Planctellipticum variicoloris: one gene and its partner. The protein of the gene in region 1 interacts with the protein of each later gene in a pairwise test. Links are inferred from orthologs where the notes say so. Each region holds a gene or a part of one and is shown on either strand. Other genes may lie near its edges.

Region 1 (11,327 bases):
AGTTTGGCGGGATGCCCCAGGTGAAGTATCCGTTCCCGAAGGAGTGGACCAGCCCGAAGACTTCTCCGAAGACGGTCGAAATCGTCGATCAGGGGATCACCGTGAATATCGACATCTAAGGCTTTGTTACACGCAAATGGAATCTGAATTGGGGTGGCTGGGGTCGGCCGCTTTGGGCCGCCCCCAGCGCGCTGGGCGAGATCGTTCAGAGTCCCGGGACTCGAAATCCGCCGCCCAGTCTCCCTGAATTCCGCCAGGCTGCAGTCAGCCGTTGGCTCGTCGTTCGGGGACGGAATTCTTCGTCGCGGGCGAACCCCGAATTCACTTCAACTCAAACGGCGGGAGCGTCGTTTCTCCCTCGGCGACGTCGATCACCAGGTCCGTGGAGTCTTTCGAGGCGTACTTCTTCGGGAGATCGTTCGGCTTCGAGCCCATCGATCCTCCGGAGATGACGATCTCATGGTGAATCACGGTCACTTTGTATCGCCCCGTCGGTGCGCCGTCGCCGTTGTTGTAGGTCGAAACGGCGAACTCGCCGTTCTCGCTCGTTTTGGCCCACGGACGAACCGACTCGGGAAAGCCTTCCTCCACAACCGGAAAAAAGGCCAGCTCCGCGTCTTTCACCGGCTTCCCCTTATAGGTCACCGCGCCTTTGACAGGGACGACTTTGTCCCAGGGCTTGCTCTTTCCGCAGCCGCAGACGAGCACGATCGACAGCAGGCCGCAAAGGGCCGACATTCCGCGGGATGAGAGACGTTCTGCAGACATGCTTCTGTGACCTTCCAGTCTCGAAATTCGTCACCCGGCCCGTCGGTCGCAGGCCATCGAGTCGGAGTTTTCCCCCGCGAATTTCCCTGTTCCGTACGAATCGGAGCCGAGCTGGCGCCCCGTTCGCCGGGGCGCCTCTCTGGCTTCGATGGAGAGCATTCCGGGAGAGTTGCGCTCCCGGAACGCGACGCGCGACGACTCTCTAGAACTCGCCCAGGACTTCTCCGCCGGAGGGGGTGCAGAGACCGACGAAGGTCCGGAAGTCCACGTTCTCGCTGACGAACCGGACGGCCCCGTCGCCCGTCGTGAAGTGGGCTCCGCCGGTGTGGAACGAGAATGGCGAGCCCGTACCGTGGGTGGCGATCGGCAGCCCGAGGATCGTTGAAGCGATTCCAGCGCTGCCGTAAGACTGCCCGCGGATGTTGTGACCGTTGGTCGCATTAATCGCGATCGCTCCCCCCAGCACGCCGGTCGCGGCGGGAGTCTCGCCAAAAATAATGATGTCGCTGGCGGGGCGCGACCAGCCCCCCGAGTTGAGCCGGTCGGTGCTGGACGACGCGGAATCCGTGTCGACCAGCGCGTTCCCCCCCGTCAATTTCTTGGGACCCCGCACATAGACGAAGGGGCGCCCGGCGGACTCCGCGATTGCGATGGTGTTGCTCAAACCGTCGGTGACGTCCCGGAATTTCCTGCCCTGTCGCGTTTTCAGGCCGGTGACGGGATCGATGGTCGCGTTCTTGGGGAAGAACCCCGCCACGTACGTGTAAGGAGCGGCCAGTCCCTGCGCCTGTTCGGCCGGGTCGACGAACGTGCCCGGGGCGGGAATCCCCAGGGTGATCGTGAAGACTCCGGGGGCGATTCCAAAGATCGGGGAGTAGCTGCTCGTCGACGCGATATTGGGAGTGAACGCACTTCCGGGCGGCGCCGTGTCGAGCACCCCCGCATCGACGTCGGACGGGCACTGAAAGGCCGCAATTCTCGTCTGCGAGATCGGAATGTTGGTCCCGACGCTCCAGTTAATCGTCTGGTTGTAATTGTTGAACAACGGGGCCTGTTCGATGTAGGGGAGCAATTCGGTGAGCAGGGCCAGTCGGACCGTGTTGGCGGTGGGCGGACGCAGGCTGGTCGGCAAGTAGGTGTAGGTGCTCTCGAAATTGTGGAAGGCCAGCCCGATCTGCTTGAGATTGTTACGGCATTGCGTGCGCCGCGCAGCTTCGCGGGCCTGCTGGACGGCGGGGAGGAGCAGCGCGATCAGGATCGCGATGATGGCGATCACGACGAGCAGCTCGATCAGGGTGAAGGCCGCCCGCAGCGGGCTCGGCTTCATCGGCGGGACAGACAGTTTCTTCACGGCGGATCTCCGAATCTTCTCGGTTGTGGTTGATGCACGAAAGCTGGCGGATGTCGAGGGGGAGGGAGGGGCTCAGCGACAACACAGCATGGTTTTCCCTTTCCGGCGATGGCCCTGATTTGACGGCCGGTGCGGCATTCCGAGTTTGCGGGTTGCAGGCGTCATTCCGATGGCAATGAAATCGACAATTCGATCACCAATTGAGTCGGGATTGTATTTGTGATCGCCGGATTGTCAAGAGTCCGCACTGAAGCAGTCGGAGATTTTTCCAGGCCAACCCAAACCGCCGCCACGCGAAATCCCATCTACGATTCATCCGGCTCAGTCCATTGCGCAATGTGCCTCAAATGTCTGTCACAAAACGATTAACGAAGAATTTCGTCAGGGATTCCTCCGTGCTTTGCGTTGTCGGGAGGCAGATTCCGCCGGTTATGGTTGCATCCGCCATTGCTCTCCGACAAACTACCACCAATAAAGTCATGGAATTATCGTGGGGTTGGCCGAACGGTCGATCTCTCTTCGCCGTGACATCTGTTTCCAGCCCGAAGTGATGGTGGCCCAATGCCCGCTCCCGAACGTTCGCTGACGCTGTTCTTCGCCCTGCTGCTGCTGCTGGCCGGTTGCAGTGGCCCAAGCCCGGAAAAGGCGGCCGGGGCGCCCGCCAGGCTCGAACTGCTCAACGTCTCTTACGATCCCACCCGGGAGCTCTGGCGGGATCTCAACGAGGCCTTCGTCCCGCTGTACAAAGCGGAGACCGGGGTGGACCTGGAGATCAAGCAGTCGCACGCCGCGTCGGGGAGTCAGGCCCGGGCCATTATCGACGGCCTGGAAGCCGATGTGGCGACGCTGTCGCTCTGGCCCGATACCGACGCCCTCCGCAAGCAGGGACTGCTCCGTGAAGGCTGGGACGACGGGCTGCCGAACCGCTCGCTCCCCTATACCTCCACCGTGGTGTTTGTGGTCCGCAAGGGAAACCCCAAGGCGATCAAGGACTGGGGCGACCTGGTTCGGCCCGGCACCGAGATCATCACCCCCAATCCCAAGACGTCCGGCAACGGCCGATTGAGCCTGCTGGCCGCCTGGGGTAGCGTCGTCCTGCGGGGCGGTTCCGAAGCGGATGCGCGGGAACTGCTCCGCAAACTCTACCTGCAGGTGCCGGTCCTCGACACCGGCGCCCGCGGGGCGACGACGACGTTCGCCCAGAAAGGGATCGGCGACGTCCATCTGGCGATGGAGAGCGAAGCCTACCTCGAAGTCCAGGAGTCGAAGGGCGCCGTCGAAATCGTTTATCCCTCGATCAGCATTCTGCACGAACCTCACATGACGGTCGTCGACAAGGTTGTCGATCAGAAGGGGACGCGGAACGCCGCCGAAGCCTATCTGAAGTTCCTCTACACGCCCGCCGGTCAGGAAATCATCGCGAAGCATTTCTTTCGGCCGACCGACCCGGACATCCTGGCGAAGCACGCCGGGCAGTTCCCGACGATCGAACTGTTTCCGCTGTCGAAGATCTCCGGAAGCTGGGACGAAGCGCAGAAGACGTTCTTCGCCGAAGGCGGAATCTTCGATCAGATTTACCACCCGGCCAGCCGCGGGGCCGACAAATAGCCCGCGGCCGTGAGCGACAACGCAGCGGCTGACGACGGTCTGACAAGGGGTGGAGAACATGGCGGCACGGCGGATTCTGCCGGGATTTCGACTGAGCGTGAGCTGGACGGTGCTGTATCTGGCGGCGCTGGTCCTCGTACCGCTCGCAGCGTGCGTTCTGAAGGCGAGTTCGCTGACGGCGGCGGAGTTCTTCCGGGCGGTCTGGACCGACCGGGCGCAGGCGGCCTACTGGCTGACGCTCCGCACGTCGCTGGCGGCCTCGGTCATCGACTGCTGGCTGGGGCTGCTGCTGGCCTGGGTGCTGGTGCGGTACGAGTTCCCGCTGAAGTCGGTCTTCGACGCCTTGGTCGATCTCCCCTTCGCCCTGCCGACGGCCGTGGCGGGGCTGGTCTACTCGAATCTGTACGTCGAAAAAGGTTGGCTGGGGCAGTTTCTGGTCCCGCTGGGGATCAAGGGGGCCTACTCCGAGCTGGCGATCGTGCTGGTGCTGTCGTTCATCGGCCTGCCGTTCGTCGTCCGGACGGTGCAACCGGTCCTCGAAAGCCTGGATGCCGAGGTCGAAGACGCCGCGGCGTGCCTCGGGGCTTCGCGCTGGTTCACCTTTCGCCGGGTGATTCTGCCGCCGCTCTATCCGGCTTTGTTGACGGGCTTCGCGCTGACGTTCGCGCGGGCGCTGGGGGAGTACGGGTCGGTGGTCTTCGTCTCGGGCAACATGCCCTTCAAGACCGAGATCGCTCCGGTGCTGATCGTCTCCCGGCTCGAAGAATTCGCCTACGCCGAAGCGACGGCGATCGCCGTGGTGCTGCTGGTGGCGTCGTTCGCGATGCTGGCCGTGATCAACTTGCTGGAACGGAGGGTGTCGCGCTATGGCGCTTAAACCGGGCGGGCTGGTCGCAGCGGCGGGGCACGCCACCGGCCGGCGGTCTCAGGAAGATCCGTGGTGGCTCCGCTGGACGCTGATCGCGCTGGCGATCGGCACGCTGGGGCTGCTGGTGGTGATCCCCGTGGCCAATGTGTTTTACGAGGCCTTCGCCGCGGGGGCCGGGACTTACTGGAAGAACCTGACCGCCGACAAAGACACGCGGCACGCCATCTGGTTGACGCTGCTGGTCGCTCCGGCCGCTGTGGTGATGAATGTGATCTTCGGCCTGGCGGCGGCCTGGGCGATCGCGCGGTTCCGCTTCGCGGGACGGACGCTGCTGACGACGCTGATCGATCTGCCGTTTGCGATTTCGCCGATCGTGGCGGGGCTGATGTTCATGCTGCTGTTCGGCCGCCAGGGCTATCTCGGTCCGTGGCTGAAGGATCACGGCATTCAGCTCATCTTCTCGCTGCCGGGGCTGATTCTTGTCACGGCTTTTGTGACGCTGCCCTTCGTGGCGCGGGAATTGATCCCCGTCATGGAGGCCCAGGGATCCGACGAAGAAGTCGCGGCGATCAGTCTGGGGGCCAACGGCTGGCAGATGTTCTGGCGAGTGACGCTCCCCAACATCAAGTGGGGCCTGTTCTACGGCATCATCCTCTGCAACGCGCGGGCGATGGGAGAATTCGGTGCGGTGTACGTAGTCTCCGGGCACATCGCCGGTCAGACCGACACCATGCCGCTGCGGGTCGAAAAACTGTTCCAGGAATACAACAACCCGGGATCGTACGCGGTCGCATCGCTGCTGACGTTGCTGGCGCTGGCCACGCTGACATTCAAACTCGTGCTGGAACGCCTGGCCCGCCAGGATCTGGCCAGCCGGGCCGACGAACAGGCCGCGGCCGAAGAGGAGTCCGTATGAGTATCGCCGTCCGAAATCTGAATAAGACCTACGGTTCCTTCACCGCGCTGAGCGACGTCAGCCTGGACGTTCCCGGCGGCGAACTGCTGGCGCTGCTGGGGCCTTCCGGATCGGGCAAGACGACGCTGCTGCGGATCATTGCCGGCCTGGAAACCGCCGACAGCGGCACGATCGGCTATGCCGACGAAGACGTGACGCATGCGGCGGCGCGCGATCGGCAGGTGGGGTTCGTGTTCCAGCACTACGCGCTGTTCCGGCACATGTCGGTTTTCGAGAACGTCGCGTTCGGGATGCGGGTCCGCAAGAAGCCCAAGGACGCGATCGGCAAGCGGGTGCGGGAACTGCTGCACCTGGTCCGCCTGGAAGGCCTCGAACAGCGATACCCGTCGCAGCTATCGGGGGGGCAGCGGCAGCGCGTGGCCCTGGCGCGGGCGCTGGCGGTCGAACCCCGTGTTCTGCTGCTGGACGAGCCGTTCGGCGCCCTCGACGCCAAGGTCCGCCAGGAGCTCCGGCAATGGCTGCGGCAGCTCCACGATGAGATCCATCTGACGACGGTGTTTGTGACTCACGATCAGGAGGAGGCGTTCGAAGTCGCCGACCGCGTGGTCGTGATGCGCGGCGGCCGGATTGAACAGGCCGGCACGCCGCAGGAAGTCTTCGACCATCCCGCCACGCCGTTCGTGATGGATTTTCTCGGAAACGTAAACGTGTTCCACGGTCGCGTCGAAAACGGCATGGCGCTGATGGGCCGGCTGCAGATCGCCTGCCCGGAATACCCGCAAGTGGGCAGCCGGAATGCGACGGCCTACGTCCGTCCGCACGAACTCGATCTCCACCGCCTGCCTGCCGGCACGAACTCGCTGGAGGTCAAGATTCAGCAGATCAACCCGGCCGGCTCAGTTGCCAAGCTGAGGGTCTGGTCGGAGGAGTTCGGCATCGCCCTCAACGTCGACCTCAATCAGGAGCGCTACAGCGATCTCCGACCGTCGATCGGCGAAACGGTGTATGTTTCGCCGCGGCGAATGCGGGTTTTCATGCCCGAGGACTTTGTGATCTGAGCTTCGAAAGCCCTGAACCGGCCGCGGGTTGCGTTCAATGCCGACGTTTCGTTACAACGCATGTTGAGAACGATCTCCAACCGGCTTGATGGGCAATCGGCGATGAAGCTGTCGCGAAAATCGGATTATGCACTGCGGGCTCTGTTTACGCTGGTCGAACGACGGGGGGAAGGGCCGATTTCCATTCGGGAGTTGGCCGAGCTGAACGATGTGCCGCGGCGGTTCCTCGAACAGATCATGCTCGAATTGAAGTCCGTCGGCATCGTCCGGAGCATTCCGGGACGGATCGGCGGGTTCGAACTCGGTCGCCCGCCCGAACAGATTACGATGGGGCAGGTGGTCCGGCACTTCGACGGCCAGCTCGCGCCGATTGCCTGTGTCTCCAGCACGCACTACGAAGCCTGTTCCCAGGAAGGGCACTGCCGCTTCCGCCGCGTGCTGCTCGACATCCGCAACTACACCGCCCGCCGGATGGACGAAGCCACGCTGGCGATCGTCTACGCCACGGCCCCGGTGACCCGCAAAGAAGTCTTCGACGTCGCGTTCACGGGCGGGGATGGGATCTGAAGCGCCGGCCTCGACGCCCCGCGCAAAAACCTGGAGCGTCCTGCCCCGCAACTCGAAACCCCACAGCACTCCTCGTTCCCAGGCTCCGCCTGGGCTGCGCGAAATCGTCAATTGTTGGCGGTCCCGGTTGATCCGGCTTTTGTTCCTGGAAGGACGGGGAGGGCCTGGCGGCGCTGGGCTGTCAGCGACTTGCCTAAGTGGTCGTCGATCCACGCGAGCAGGTCGCGATGCCGCACGGCGTTCAGGGCTTCGCAGATCTTTTCCTCGCTGATCCGCACGACCGACGCGGCCATCCCCAGAATCAGTTTCGTAAAGCCGCCGCGGCTGTGCTGGCCCTGCAAACGCTTGCCCTTGCCGATCAGCGATTCCAGCACTTCGCTGCTGGCCGGCAGACTCTGTCCGGGGAGCACGCCGCTCGACTGCTCGCTCACGAACTCCACCAGCCGCGCCGCCGCACGCTCACCGGCAGGCGTTCGGGCCACCGTCTCCAGTTGCCGGCGCAGCGTCTCGCCGGCGGCGGCGTGGTAGCCCGCCACGCGCAGGAACTCCAGCATGTGGTCCTTGACCGCCTGCAAGTCGTTCCAGTCCACGAGCGCCTCCCGGAAGTCGCGGATCCAGCCGAACTTCTCCTCGAGCCGCGTCAGGTCGAGACCCGCGGGACGTTCGGCCGCGGGCGTGTCGATCAGCCGCAGCATGCGGGCGCCCCAGCCGATCAGCGGCCCCAAGTTCAAGTAACGCCCTTTGACTTTCTGCGTGGGGGGAGCAAGGTGTCCGAGTTCCGTCTGCTTCACCCGTGGCTGCGTCTGCCCGCAGTGTTTGACGAACGCGATCCACCGCGGATCGGCGAGCAGTTCGTGCTTGAGCACGATCGCCGTCTTGTGGGCGATGTCGTGCAGCACCTGCGTCGTCGGGTGCTGTTCGCGGAAACGCTGAGCGCCGCCGAGAAGATCCGAACCCTCGTCGCTGAGGATGGCGGCCGGCACGCCGACCAGCCCGGCCGCAGCCGCGAGCTGCCGCTGGACGATCTCGCCGCTGGATTTTTCGACCGGCTGCAGCGCCAGCAGCGTCAGATCCTGGTGCGTCAGCGGCGCCGTCAGCGCTTTCCACGCCGACAATCGCAGCCCCGCGATGACCAGACACTTCCGCGACCCCAGTTGCAGCGTGTGGTCGACGAGGAACACCCAGTCGGCGGCGAATTCCTTGGGCCGCCGCAACTCGTGCAGTCCCAGCCGCAGCAGCCACGCTTCCGCAGTATTGGCCGCAGGAGCCCCCCGGAACTGGGGCAGGCTGTCCCGCAGCAGTTCGACCACCGCCCGGCAGCCGCGAAAGCTGACCGCTCCGGCCAGACAGAACTGCAACGTCAGGCCGATGGCCGCTGCCGAATACGCATGATGGGCCGGTCGGACGGCGTCCGGGAGGGGGCCAGGGGCTGCGTCGGCGACCCGGTCAGCGCCCGGATTTTAAGGCGGCGATCTCACGTTCCAGGTCCGCCGCGCGGCGTTCGGCCGCGGCGGCCCGCGTGCGCCACATCGCGCGGCTCTTCTCGACGGCGCGGGTCTGGTTCTGCAGGAGCTTGCAGGTTCGCTTCCACTGGCCGGACTTCGCCTTCCACCGATTGCGACTCCGCTCGAAGAACCGCACCAACTTGCCCGCCGGCGACGAATACCGGGCGACGGCTGTTTCGCTGGTTTCGCAGGTCATGACGTTCCTCCTTGAACAAAAAGCCCAGTGGAACAAAAACGCGACGATTCGCCGAGGCCAATTGCCCCTGAAAACGACGGATTTCGCGCAGCCCAGGCTCCGCCTGGGAACGCCTCTTCAGACGCTCCGCGTCCTCTTCGTCTTCCGGCTTCTCCACACGCACCACCTCTTCGCCCTCTCCTCCCCATCCACCATCCACGACCCACCAACCACTTCTTATGTGAATTCCGCGCAACAAACTCGCTATTTATGACGGGGACATAGGAGCATGCGCGTCGGCAGTCCGCTGCCGGCGTTCCGGACGATTCCCGTCAAACCGGGCCTGATCAGGGCCCAGCGACGGACCGTTCGCAAGAACGGTCCGAGGGGCGCACCCCGTGTGCGCACAGCCTCGACGTCGAGCTTTTCCCGTTCACCCGGCCGCAAAACCGGCGAACCTGATCAACGTGACTGAGCCGCCGGGACTTCCACCGGCGCAACATCACCGCCAGACGGACTCCGGCGGGACGGCCGTAAGAAAGCCGGCCCGCCGGAGCCGATCGCGGTACGTACGGCGGACGTCCTCGTCCGCCGCGTAGGGCAGGCTCCCGCCCAATCTCGTTCGGCACGCTTTTTGCGCAGGCCGATTGAGATTGTAGTCTTTCTCCCTGCGGAGGGAGTGGCGATGGCGGAGAAGGGGCTGACGGAGGAGGAGCGGCGGGAGCTGATTGGTCCTTTGGCCGGGACCGTCCTGCTGCGGCGCATCTTTCCGCTGCTGCAACGATTGGCTCCCTGCGGGACAGAACGCGACACCGCTCGCAACCGGCAGCTGTTCTACAGCCAGTATGCCGCGCTCCTCCTGATCGGCTTCTTCAACCCCGTTCTCAAGTCCGCCCGGGCGCTCGTCGCAGCCTCGGGACTGAAAAAGGTCCAACAGCTCGCCGGCGGGCAAAAGGTCTCGGCCGGGGCCTTCTCCGAGGCCTCGTCCGTCTTCGATCCCTCGCTCCTGGAAGGACTCGTTCACGAACTCCGCCGCCAGTTCGCCCGGCATCAGTTCCGCGTGAGCCGCAGCGGTCGGCTGGGACGCCTTCCCAACCCGATCGTCGAACGTCTCGTCGCCGTCGACGGGACCGTGCTGTCGGCCTTGCCGCAGATCGCCGCCCGGCTGGGACGCGGTTCTCAAGGCCAGTGGCGGCTGCACACCCAGCTTCGCATTCACGACCAGAGGGTCGTGGCCTCGACCCTCACCGAGGAGCCGGCCAAAGGGCCGCACTCCGAGCGCGCCGTCACGCTCCAGCAGATCCAGGCCCGCGAACCGCAACCCGCCGGTGCGCCGGGAGACCTTTATATTCTGGACCGGGGCTATCGCTCGGCCGTGGTGTTCAACGAACTGGTCGAAGCCCGCTGCGACTACGTCTGCCGGCTCAATCGCGGGGACGGTCGCGTGGTCGAGGGACCGGTCAACGACGCGAACGGTCATGCGGTTCAACTCCCCGCGCTCACCGAAGCCGATCGCGCCGCGGGGGTCGTGGCGGATGAACTGATCGCGCTGGGCGGCGGCAGCGGAGCCAGTCCCGCAAGAACCAATCACGTCGTGCGGCGGATCACCGTCGAGCCAGTGCCCGGTCGACCAAGTTCGGCAAGGCAGGGGCGGCTTCGCAGCGACCAGACCGGGCGGGAAGGCCTGATCCTGGCCACGACGCTGCTGGATCTCCCGGCCGAACAGGTGGTGCTAATCTATGAATGCCGGTGGCAGATCGAGCTGTTCTTCCGGTTTCTGAAGCAGGTGCTGGGCTGCCAGCAACTGCTCTCGGCGAAGACGCGGGGCGTGGAGATCCAGCTCTACTGTTCGCTGCTCGCCGGGCTGCTCCTGGCCCTGGCGACGGGAGGCAACCTGTCGCGTCGAGCGTATGAAATGGTCTGTCTCTACATGACCGGCTGGGCCGACGACGAAGAACTCCTCGCCGCCTTCCCCCAGCCGCCATAGATTATGCAAGCACCGTGCCGAACGAGATTGGGTGAATGCCTGCCGAATTGCGGCATCCACGGCAGCGTGACACTGCCTTCGCCAGAGTCTTCTCCCGATCCCCCCCCGCAGCCGGATCGACCCCAAGCTCCACCGGCATTCCCTCGTTCCCAGGCTCCGCCCGGGAATGCCTCTTCAGACGCTCCGCGTCCTCTTCTCCTCACTCGCCACGCACCACTCCTCACTCACCACCTCTCCAACTCCCCAAGTGGCCGTCCGAGGGCTCGGGCAAGTCGTGTGGCTGCCAAATTATGCAAAGATCTCCCGGACCACATGGCCGGCAACGTCCGTCAGGCGGAAGTCGCGGCCGGCATAGTTGTACGTGAGCTGCTCGTGGTCCAGGCCCATCAGCGCCAGCAGCGTGGCGTGCAGGTCGGTCGTGTGCATCCGGCCTTCCACCGCGTGCGTGCCGAATTCGTCCGTCGCTCCGTACGAGTAGCCCGGCTTGACACCCGCCCCTGCGAGCCACATCGGATAGCCGGTGA
Region 2 (11,275 bases), 1.5 Mb from region 1 along the record:
GAACGGGATCTGCGCATGAAGAGTGCCGTCTCAAGCAGATGAACGGATGGGCCGAAGTTTACAGGGCCGTAAGCAATTGCCGTTCCATCTCCGGCGTTCGCAGGCGCATAGGGGATTTCGATAGGAGTGCTGGAATTTGACGCCGCGCGGCCGGCGGGAAAATCACCGGGGCGGCGAGTTTGTCGCCGCGCGGTGTGCGTCTCGCCGGTATCCTGCGACCGCAACTCACGATCTCAGCGGGCGAACCGGCCGGTTGAGGCCGACGCCTCAGCAGCGAATTCCGGGTGCGAAAGCTTCACGGTCGAGATCGTACTCAACCGGGCTCGCCGGCCTGTCCAACGGGACTCGGCGATTCATCGATCGCGGATTCACACAGCGGGATGCTGGCGCCCGGGGCGGCGAGGACTTCGGAGAGTCGCGTATTGGCGAAAGCGCTTTCCACTTCCGCCATGGCGTCGTCGAGCCGGCGGTGTAACGGACAGAGATTCTTCCCGTGCGTCGACAGCCCGAGCGGGCAGGTGTGGATCCGCTGGATCGGCTCGACGGCATTGACGACTTGCAGAATCGTCACCTGGTCGGGAGTGTGAACCAGCGTCATGCCTCCCCCCACGCCGCGCTGAGAATGGACCAGTCCGGCCCGGACCAGGCTCTGCAGCACCTTGGACAGGTAGGCCTTGGGGACGTGGGTCGCTTCGGCGATCTGATCGGTGGTACGTGCTTCGCGAGAACTGGCGGCGAGATGCACCATCGCGCGGAGTGCATATTCGACCGTTTGTGAAAGCATCAGCAGCACACCTTGGCAGACGCAGCCGCACATTGGCGGAGAAGCGGATCGGAAGCTCCAATTTTGGGCCTGATCGGGTTGCAGGTCAATTCGGAATCCTCGATCCAGTCGCCGGGAGAGTCGCTCCGGACCCCGCACAAACTCTCCACAGTCCTTCACTTGCACTCATTTCTCGACCTCCTGCCCGCGGGAGGCATCGTCCCTTTTTTTCCGTCCGGCGAAGCCGTACGATCTTCTGACGTCTTGGATCTCACTCAGGAGAGGGGGCCCCGGAGTGTCTTCCGGCGGCAGCCCGGCCGTGGCCAGGCAGGGCCGAGTCGACCTCTCACGGAATGTCCCGGGTGTGGAAACTGCTCGCTGACCGTTGGGCCCTGGTAACAGGCGCCTCCGCCGGAATCGGAGCGGAGTTCGCCCGCCAGCTTGCTGCGCGAGGAATGCACCTCGTTCTTGTGGCTCGCCGAGCCGAGTTGATGGAAGAGCTGGCCGCGGAACTGCACGCAAAGCACGCCACACGTTGCGAGATCATTGCCGCGGATCTTTCGGCCGCAGGCGAAGTCGAGCGAGTCGTTCAGGAATTGACGAAACGGGGCGTCACCGTCGATCTGCTGGTGAATAATGCCGGTTTCGGCGTCGTCGGGGAGGTCGATCAGGCAGAGGTCCCTCGTCTGCTGGAACTGATCCGGCTCAATATCTCCGCCCTGACCGAACTGACCTATCGACTGCTGCCGGGCATGCTTGCGCGCCAGTTCGGGGCGATTCTGAACGTGGCGTCGCTGTCGGCCTTTCAGCCGGTCGCCTACATGGGGGTGTATGCGGCGAGCAAGGCGTACGTGCTGCATCTGAGCGAAGCGCTCGCCAGCGAAGTCGGAGGGCGGGGCGTCCTGGTCTGCGCAGTCTGTCCCGGCGTGACGCGCACGGCCTTTTTCGATCTGGCAGGGGCTCCGGGCTGGCTGCAGAAGCATTCGTCTCAGACCCCCGAACAGGTTGTCCGCGTCGGGCTCCATGCTCTTGGCCGCGGCCGCTGGGTGATTGTCCCAGGCTGGCGCAATTATTTTCTGACGCTGCTGGTCCGGATCGCTTCCCGTCGGCGGGTGGTGAAAGAATCGATGCGATTCTTCCGGCCGCGCGGCCGGAAGTAGCCGCGGCATATAAAGAGGTCTCCTCGCTCGGGCGAGAGGCGAAGTCCCGCCACGGGAGTTGCAAGCCCGTTTCACGGGATGCGACGCCGTGGTTCATCAAGAATTCCTTGTGGGCGATCATTTTCGGCGGATTGTGCCGGATTTACGGATTCTGACGCCAGGTCCCGATCGGGCCTGAAGATTCTGTCGTACCGATTGGATGCCCTGGGGCGCGCCTGCGGAAAACGCGACCTAGGATTGTGGAAGTGGTGAGGCGGGTTCTCCAGTCCGCTTCCCATCGTTAAAGCTGGCAGCTTTGAGGGACTTTGCGGCTGAAATGCGGGTTTCGGGGCGTTTTCTCCGAGGCTGGCACGGCTCTTCAAAGTGCTCTTGACAAAGACCCTCAAGTCACAGAACCGCGTAGGACGAAAGTAGAGGTCAGACGGTTCGCACCGGTCTGACTTGGAACACGCCCGATAACGGTTTGAACCAGTTCAGCGAGAAACGGCGGCGCACCGTCTGGGGGGCAGGACAACTTCGAGTTTCGTCTCACCATCCAGAACCGGATGCGCGGATTGCGTTCGGTCCTCCCCCAACGGGACATCGGCCACGGATCAGGTCGATCGCTCCCGACGAAGACAAATCCCGACCGTACAGACCCAGGATGCACAAGCCTGTCGTCGGCGCCCGCAGCGCCGCCTACCGGTGGAACGTGTGTCGACGCGTCCGTTTCCCAGAACGGACGTGGCCTTGCAAGCAGACCCGGCAGGCTAGGACAGCCACGCATCGTACGAGGGTGAAGATCCGGAGGGTCGCGACGCCCTTCTGTGTGACACAATTATTGGTGATTGGAGAGCCCGCGATGAGAACGATCTTCACTACTGGCCAAGTAGCAAAGATCTGCAAAGTTGCTCCGCGCACCGTCAGCAAATGGTTTGACTCCGGACGGCTGCGTGGTTACCGAATCCCCGGATCGCAGGACCGTCGCATCCCGCGCGAACACCTGATCCGGTTCCTGAAGGAGCATGGTATGCCCCTTGGGGAACTTGAGGATGAGGCCATGGGCAAGTTGCTGCTGGTCGGCGTCGAGTCTACGGTGCGCCTTGCGCTCACCGAACTGATGCCGCCCGAAGACTACAAAACCGAGTTCGCCGGGAGCGGCTTTGAAGCCGGCATCCAGGCCGAATCGCTGCACCCCGATTGCGTGGTGATCGATTTCGGCATGGGCCGTCACGAAGCGACCCTGATCGCCCAGAACCTCCGCAAGAACAACGACTACGCGGATGCCGTTCTGGTCGCGCTGCTCAACGACGAAGATACCGCCAGCGGTATCGATCGTTCGATCTTCAACGAGACGTTCCGGAAGCCTTTCGACGCAGCCCTGCTCGCCGAACGCATCCGGACCCTCGTCGGTCGGAAAAAGCAGCTCGTCTGAGCAAAACTCTCACGGACCGGCCGATTGCGGCGCCCGCAGGGACTGCAGGCTCCGTATCTCATTCCCGGACTGTGCGAAATGCCGAGAGGCGTCCAAGATGGACGCCTCTTCGCTTTTTGATTCGTCCTCAATCGGCGGAACCGGTTGGGATTTCATCGTGCGGCGGGTGACCGGCGTCAGATTCGCGGCTTCCCGGACGTCGAAGTTGCCGACCCAGCCGCTCCAACGCATCCCTCAATGAGACACTTCCGGCTCACGAGGGTTCGCGCGGGGGCGTCCCGGCAACTGGTACTTCGGCTTCCGCCAATTGCTGAGACGTAGACTGCGCAAATCGGCCGGCGGGAGACAACTCTACCGGACCGCCGGGCGGGAAGCGACCGGGCCGCGCGCGGCAATGGCGGCGTCGATGGCGGCGATCTCGGCGGGCGACAACATCCAGTTCATTGCCGCCGCGTTGTCACGGATCTGATCCGGACGCTTGGCGCCGCAGAGCGCCACCGTGATCCCCGGGCGCTGAATGGTCCAGTTCACCACGACCTGAGCCACCGAGACATTTCTTGCGGCGGCGATGGGTCGCAGGCGGTCGAGGAAATCCTGGTTCTTCTCCCACTCGTCGCCCTGAAACATCGGGTACTTCCGACGTCCGTCGCGCGCGTCGAACTGAAAATCTCGCGGCAGTTTACCGGCGAGCAGCCCCTTCATCAGCGGCCAGTAGACCATCGTCGAGACGTCGTTGTCGATGCACCAGGGGAGCTGGGCGGTTTCGATTTCGCGCTGCAGCATGTTGTAGTGCGGCTGGAAGGCGCTGATCGGGCACTCTGCGTGGAACTCCCGGAGCTGCTCCAGGGAAAAATTCGAAACGCCGACGCTGCGAATCTTGCCCGCGTCCAGCAGCGTGCGGAAGGCTCCGGCAGACTCGGCCACTGGAACGCTCGGATCGGGTCCGTGCAGATAGTGCAGATCGATGACGTCGACGCCGAGCCGCGCGAGGCTTTCGTCGCACTGTCGCAGCAGCGTCGCCGGCCGGCCGTCGCGGACCTGCTTCCTTTCCTCGTTCCAGGCGATGCCACCCTTGGTGGCGATGACGACCTGGTCGCGCAGGGGGCGGAGCACGCGGCCGACCAGGCGTTCGCTTTCGCCGTCGTAGCCGTAGCAGTAGGCCGTGTCGAAGAAGTTGATTCCCGCCTCGACGGCCGCCGCCACGGTGGCGAGGCTGTCCGCCTCGGTAACGTCGATGCTGGTAATGCCGGCGATCGGCCAGCAGCCCATCGCGACCGGCGTGACTCCGAGGTCGGTCCGTCCGATTCGACGGCGTGGAAAAACGCTGCCTGTCATAACCCGGCACCTCCGAAACGCCGCCCCGAAAAACGATCGAGCCCACCGGCGCAACCGCCGACGGGCTCTTCTGAAATCTGCGTTCGCGAAACCGCGAAACTACTTCGCCTTCTGGGCGTCCTTCAGCTCGGCGGCGCGCTCTTCCAGGTTGAAGAACGGGCTCATCCGGCGGACCTTCGCCGCGATCACTTCCTTGTCCGCATGGCTGGTGGCCTTTGCGTACCGGGCGGTGAACTTCTTCAACTGAACTTTGCGCTTCCGGCTGCGAGCAAGCTCGCGATCGCGTTCGATACGGGGCATAGCTGAATTCTTGTCCGAAACCGATGAATGGAGAACTGGCTGAGACTAACGCAGCTTCTTATGGCAAGTCTTGCAACGAATGCGGAAGCCAACCAGCTTCCCGCACTTCTCGCACCGCCGAGCCTTGCGAGCCTTCACCAACTTTGTACGCGGCCGAAGAACCATAACTGACCTCAACTCACACGAAAAACCGGCCCGTGCAGCGGGTCCGGTGGAACGGGGAAGTTTAACGGCTGCCCGGCCGACCTGCAAGCAACTCGCCCGCGTCGTTTTGCCGGCGGAGCTCGCTCGCGGGAAGTTGGCGATCAGTCACCCCGGACAGGAACTCCAAGATCTAGCCAGGGAACGACTTCCGACGAAGCGAGCTGCAGCGAAAGCCACGCCACGCGGGGCAACTGGCCGGCAATTCCCGGAAAGTACGGATCGATCAGTTCCGACTGGCTGGCAGCCGTCAGCCGCTGACCCAGCGGGGCAAGGGGGACCTTCACGAGGACCAGTTCCTCGGCGGGCCAGCGCAGCGCAGTCCACGCCGCCAGAGAATCGCTGGTGACGTCCCAGTTGTGGGGCGGCGCGTCGTCCAGCCCCGCTTCTTCCCTCCGGAGAAACGGTTCGGGATCAAGGATGGCCCGCTGTCCGTCTCGCCAGGCCGCATGCGCCTCGTCGCGGTCGGCGACCAGACGTGTCCTCGGCAAAACGGCCGCCCAGAAGCGGGCTGTCAGTCCGAGAGCCGCGATCGCCAGCCAGTGAGAAGTCTCTTCCGTCAGCCCGTGGTCCAGATGCCACTTCCGGACAAGATCGGCCGCCGGCCCGCCCCCAGGAAAGAGCAGGCAGTCGCGAGAATCCATCGTCGACAGCCACCGACGGACGCGGTCGATGCCGCCGGGAAATGTCAGCCCGCTCCCGCCGAGTTTGATGATCGTCGTTGGCATCGGCGCGCTCAGATGGCGACGTCAGGTCGCAAATCACGCCCGTCGGCGAACTCAGGGCGTGCCCCCAATCACTCTTTCCATCGCCGCCGAATCCGGCATCCACGACTCACCCGTCTCTGAGTCGGCAGCGTCGCCGCCCCCGGCGGCTCGGCAGAAGTGCCGCCCGTGGCGATCAGTCGATAATCTTATTGATTGCGTATTCGACGATGCCGCAGGCGCCGGCGATTTTGAGTTTCGGGATAATCGTGCGGACCTGGGCTTCGTCGAGGATGGTGTTGACGTCGACCCAGTCGGGATCGGACAGTCCCGAGACCGTTGGCTTCTGCAGGGCGGGAAGAGTCGCCAGGACGGCCTGCAGGTCTTTCCGGTGGACGTTCATCATCAGGCCGACCTTGCCTTCGGCGGCGAGGCACGAGCGGAGCATCAGCGAGATGTTCTCCAGTTTGGCTCGCTTGGCTTCGCTCTTCCAGGAGTCCTGATTCGCAATGAAGCGAGTCGTGCTCTGCAGGACTTCTTCGACGATCCGGAGGTCATTGGCCCGCAGCGAGCTGCCGGTCTCGGTGACTTCCACGATGGCGTCGGCCAGCCGCGGCGGTTTGACTTCCGTAGCGCCCCAGGAGAACTCGACCGTGGCGTTGACGCCGTGTTTCGCGAGATAGCGCTTCGTCAGACCGACCGCTTCGGTCGCGATCCGTTTCCCTTCAAGATCCTTGACGGACTTGACCGGGGAGTCGTTGGGGACGCAGAGGACCCAGCGGACCGGCCGCCGGCTGACCTTGGAGAAGACCATCTCGCAGATTTCGTGGACGTCGGCTTCGGATTCCAGGACCCAGTCGTGCCCGGTGATCCCGGCGTCCAGGATCCCCTGTTCGACATAGCGGGCCATTTCCTGGGCGCGGATCAGCAGGCACTCGATTTCGGGGTCGTCGATTTCGGGGTAGTACGACCGCGACGGGAACTTGATCGTGTACCCCGCCTTCTTGAACAGCTCCGCGGTCGCTTCCTGCAGACTGCCGGCGGGAATTCCCAGCTTGATCAACTTGTCGCTCATTCGAATGTGGTCCGTGGTCAGTAGTCTGTGGTCAGTGGCCGGAACCGTGACCCGGGTGTCTTTCCCTTGTCTGGCTCTCGACTCTCGTCTCTCGACACTCGGCTATTTCTTGTAAACCGCCTTGGGATCGAAGACCCGGTCCCCTTGCACGGTGACGGCGCCGGATTGAGGGTCGATCTGGCGGAAGAAGCAGCTTCGATATCCTTCGTGGCAGGCGGCGCCGCCGATCTGGTGGACTTTGACCAGCAGCGTGTCGGCGTCGCAGTCGAAGTAAATCGCCTTCAGTTCCTGGACGTTGCCGCTTTCTTCACCCTTGCGCCAGAGCTTCTGTCGACTTCGGCTGAAGTAGACGACGCGTCCGGTCCGGAGCGTCTCTTCGTACGCTTCGCGATTCATGTAGGCGAGCATTAGGACATCGCCGTTACCGGCGTCCTGGGCGATCACAGGGATCAGGTCACACTTTGAAAAGTCAGGTCCGTCAGCCACGCGTCCGTCCGGTCTTTAAGCCATTGGTGGGGGAGTTCTGGTTTCCGGTTCCCGGACACGTCAACGATGCCAATGGCTCGCGGCCGGGCCGGAAAAGCCCTCAGAATACCGTGCCCCGGCTGCGCTCGCCAACCGACGCGTACCAACGGCACCTGTTTGAGGCGGCTTTCCGTCAAAGCGTCCGGTTCGTCTCGAAAATCTTGCCCGACGCGCAGGCGCTGCGTACAAACTCGTACAGCCGGACTTCACAAAATGAGCTAACCTGCACTTGTGGCTCAGGTTCGTGCGAGGTAGCCTGGAAGATATCAACGAACGCCTGCGCGTGAGAGGGCTCTCCGCGGACCAGGGACAGGGACGCTATCATGAGGTTGTGGCGACTGCTGGCTGTGATAATCGCGGGAATTCTCGCGGGCTCTGCGTCTGAAACGCTTGCCGGTGACGAACTTGGTTCGTGGGAAGACATTCGAGTCTCTCCCGTCGAAGTTCGCGTCTATCCGATTCTGGACCTGGTAACGGCCCCCGGCACCCACCAGCGGGTGGTGATCGCGGACGGCGGATCGTCAGGGCGGGTTGCGATGGCTCGTCCGGATGCCAGTCCGGTTCTGGAGGATCTCCGCAAGTCCACGGATCGTCGCTACTGGTCCGAGCATGGCGGTCCGGGAGTCGTGCAGTTTCATGAAGACACCTTTTCTTTGATCGTAACGACGTCTTCTGACGGCCATGCCGCAGTTGCCGGCAGCCTCGCGGCTCAACGCCAGCGGCGTCCGCCGAGCGTGCGGGTCTCTGTCCGTCGGTTTGGAGGCTTAGGAAGTACGCTACCCGAGGCCCTGAAGCTGCTGCTGGACCCGACGGGGAGCGGTCGGCTGCTGCCGGAGCAGGTTGAGCGGCTCCAGAGTTTGCTCCGCGATCAAACCTTCGCCATTGAAGAAACGGCGCCGCCGATGGTTCTGGTGGACCGCAGCGCCGGGGAAGTTCATTGGGAGCGGACAACGGCTCATCCGATGTCGGTCGGGGTCGCGGTGGGTGTTTCCCCGGATCGTCGGCAACTCACCGTTCCGGTGGAAGTTGGCGGAAATGCCCAGCGGATGGCCAGCCAGCTCCCGCAACCGGAGTGGGTCAACGCTCCGCTGGCTGACGGGGGAGCGTGGCTGCTGGACCTGAACCGGCCGGGTCGCGAACCGCGACTCCCGATGTTAGTCCTTGTTCAGACACAGGTTGTGGCGGATCAGCAGAGCCTGGCGCAGTCGCTCAACACGACGATCATTCCTCCCCCGCCTCCCGCCGATGCCTTTCCCGGCGCTGACGAATAGTGCTTTGTCACAACCAGGATTTCGGGAAGAGGGACTCGCGAACAGGGAGTCGAGAATCGCCAGTATGTGCCGAGCAGCGATTTTCTCTGCGCCATTCCCGATTCGCTCAGTTGATGACCCTGATCTTCCGGTGTGACAGAGCGCCAGGCGTCGGATTGCCGCCCGGCGCTGCATTCCGTCGAAAATCCATCGCCGCCGAACGGGATCTCCACGCAGAATCCCATTTCCAAGTCGGCAGCGGGGCCGCCCCCGGCGGCCGGTCTGGGTTGACACAAGTTGTGAATTGGTCGATATTTCGCGGGGTTTGGCCCCTGCGAAACATTGCGCTGTGGGTGAACCTGTAAAGGGCGGTTGGGCTCTGCTCGAGCACCCTCCCCGCAATGGTGAAGTAGCTACGATGTCCGACTGGCAGCAGTACGCCCGTACCCTGGGCGACAAGGCACGATGCGCAGCGCGAGTCCTCGCGACCGTAACCGGTGCGCAGAAGCGGGTATGGCTGGAGCATGCGGCCGACCAGCTCGTTGTTCGCGCCGGCGAGATTGTGGCGGAGAACTCCAAGGATCTAGCGCGCGCTCCCGAGTACGGCTTGTCGTCGGCCGCCGTTGACCGATTGACACTGAGTCGACCGCGCGTGGAAGGGATGGCTGCCGCGCTCCGCGAAGTTCTGCTCCTGCCGGATCCCGTCGGACAGGTGCTCGATGGCGAGATTCGCCCGAACGGACTGTCGGTCTCTCGCATCCGTGTCCCGCTGGGGGTGGTGTTCTTCATTTACGAGAGCCGGCCCAACGTCACTGTTGATGCCGCGGCGTTGTGCGTGAAGAGCGGCAATGCCGTCATCCTGCGCGGAGGCAAAGAAGCCCTGCACAGCAATCTGGCGCTGTACCGCGTGTTGAGCGACTCGCTTGCAGCGGTCGGACTGCCGGCTGACGCCGTGCAACTCGTCAATACGGCCGATCGCGAAGTTGTCGGCGAACTGCTGAAATTGAGCGACAAAATCGACGTGACGATTCCCCGCGGCGGCAAGTCGCTGATTGAACGCGTCGCCGCGGAAGCCCGGATGCCGGTGATTAAACACTTCGACGGCGTGTGCCACGTTTACGTCGACGCATCCGCCGATGTCGAGATGGCCGTCGGAATTCTCCGCAATTCCAAGTGCCAGCGTCCCGGCGTCTGCAACGCCGCGGAGTGCGTCCTGGTGCACCGCGAGATCGCGGATCGCTTCTGGGCCGTTGCCGGGCCGATGTTGAAGGGAGAGAACGTCGAAGTCCGCGGTTGCCCGGAAACCGTCCGTCGGTTTCCGTCGGCTCGAGCGGCGACCGAGGCCGACTATCGGACCGAGTACCTGGATCTGGTTCTCTCTGCCAAGGTTGTGGACAGTCTTGAGGCCGCAATGCAGCACATTGAGGAATATGGCTCGCATCATACCGAGTCGATCGTCACCAATTCTCAGTCGGCGACAGAGCGCTTCCTTGCGGCGGTCGATTCTGCGGCAGTCATCGTCAACGCAAGCACACGGTTCAATGACGGAGGCGAATTGGGTCTCGGGGCGGAGATCGGGATCAGTACGGATAAGTTTCACGCCCGCGGACCGTGCGGTCTGCGGGAGCTGACGAGCTATAAATGGATCGTACGCGGCAGCGGTCAGGTGCGGGAATAGCGACCGCAGTCAATCGCGTGACAGGAGACCCCAGGGATGGGCGACGTCCTGAGTCAGTCCGAAGTCGAGTCGCTGCTGGCAGCGCTTGATCCTCATACCTCGCAGGGACCCTCTGCGAAGCCGCAGCGTCGCGTCGATTCCAATATCCAGCTCAGCCTTTACGATTTCAAACGTCCGGAACGTGTCAGCAAGGAGCAGATGCGGGCCTTTCAGGCCCTGCACGAAGGATTCAGTCGCGAGTTCGGCGCGGCTCTCAGCGGCATGCTGCGCGCCATCGTCGAAGTCAAACTGATCAGCGTCGACCAGCTCACGTACAGCGAGTTCGTGTTCAGCCTGGAAAACCCGACCTGCTTCAATCTGCTGCAGGCGGACGAACTCGACGGCCATCTGATCCTCGATCTCAACCCCTCGATCATTTTTCCGATCATCGACCGGTTGCTGGGGGGCGGAAAGCAGTCCGCCAGTTACGACTTTCCAAACCGACCGCTGACGGAAATCGAGCTGCAGCTCGTTTCGCGGATCACCACGCTCGCCATTCAGGGACTGGAGAACGCCTGGGCGAACGTGGCGAAATTGAAGCTCCGCGTCAGCCAGGTCGAAAGTAATCCGCAGCTCGTGCAGATCGTTCCGCCGAACGAAGTCGTCGTCCTCGTCAGCTTTGAAATCAGCATGGGCGAGTCTCGCGGGATCATGAATCTCTGCATTCCGTTCAATACGATCGAGCCTCTGTCGGGCAAGCTGTCGACCGATTCCTGGTCGGCCTATACCCGTAAGCAGCTCGACCCTCGCCAGAAACTGAATCTCGAAACCGGCCTGGCCCGCGCCGCCGTGCGGCTCGTCATCCACCTCGCGGGAACAAAGATCTCGACG

What was found.
Region 2: the proteins of SH412_RS14475 (region 1) and SH412_RS20335 interact in binary tests that used the Escherichia coli proteins (3 or more experiments, as listed by UniProt). The link is inferred for Planctellipticum variicoloris from one-to-one orthologs.

The regions. Positions count from the first base shown.
Region 1 is NZ_CP130886.1:3,725,697-3,737,023, reverse strand. What follows is about bases 4,539-7,538. They hold SH412_RS14475 (sulfate/molybdate ABC transporter ATP-binding protein), read left to right. Parts: upstream 4,539-5,507; coding sequence 5,508-6,569; downstream 6,570-7,538. Other genes in these bases: SH412_RS14465 (hypothetical protein), read right to left, coding at 7,244-7,538; SH412_RS14470 (RrF2 family transcriptional regulator), read left to right, coding at 6,672-7,136; cysW (sulfate ABC transporter permease subunit CysW), read left to right, coding at 4,594-5,511; cysT (sulfate ABC transporter permease subunit CysT), read left to right, coding at 4,539-4,604. In the rest of the region: SH412_RS14505 (hypothetical protein), read left to right, coding at 1-119; SH412_RS14500 (hypothetical protein), read right to left, coding at 322-768; SH412_RS14495 (DUF1559 domain-containing protein), read right to left, coding at 971-2,119; SH412_RS14490 (sulfate ABC transporter substrate-binding protein), read left to right, coding at 2,681-3,727; more of cysT, read left to right, coding at 3,786-4,538; more of SH412_RS14465, read right to left, coding at 7,539-8,494; SH412_RS14460 (hypothetical protein), read right to left, coding at 8,583-8,837; SH412_RS14455 (IS4 family transposase), read left to right, coding at 9,502-10,803; SH412_RS14450 (DUF1501 domain-containing protein), read right to left, coding at 11,092-11,327. UniProt on the Escherichia coli protein: Part of the ABC transporter complex CysAWTP involved in sulfate/thiosulfate import. Responsible for energy coupling to the transport system.
Region 2 is NZ_CP130886.1:5,225,807-5,237,081, reverse strand. What follows is about bases 8,328-11,275. They hold SH412_RS20335 (glutamate-5-semialdehyde dehydrogenase), read left to right. Parts: upstream 8,328-9,145; coding sequence 9,146-10,405; downstream 10,406-11,275. Other genes in these bases: fliM (flagellar motor switch protein FliM), read left to right, coding at 10,442-11,275; SH412_RS20340 (hypothetical protein), read left to right, coding at 8,328-8,748. Outside these bases: SH412_RS20385 (DUF1559 domain-containing protein), read right to left, coding at 1-17; SH412_RS20380 (RrF2 family transcriptional regulator), read right to left, coding at 314-784; SH412_RS20375 (SDR family NAD(P)-dependent oxidoreductase), read left to right, coding at 1,126-1,923; SH412_RS20370 (helix-turn-helix domain-containing protein), read left to right, coding at 2,765-3,337; SH412_RS20365 (aldo/keto reductase), read right to left, coding at 3,689-4,672; SH412_RS20360 (DUF6800 family protein), read right to left, coding at 4,772-4,972; SH412_RS20355 (amino acid kinase family protein), read right to left, coding at 5,278-5,901; hisG (ATP phosphoribosyltransferase), read right to left, coding at 6,074-6,952; hisI (phosphoribosyl-AMP cyclohydrolase), read right to left, coding at 7,055-7,438; more of SH412_RS20340, read left to right, coding at 7,801-8,327. UniProt on the Escherichia coli protein: Catalyzes the NADPH-dependent reduction of L-glutamate 5-phosphate into L-glutamate 5-semialdehyde and phosphate. The product spontaneously undergoes cyclization to form 1-pyrroline-5-carboxylate.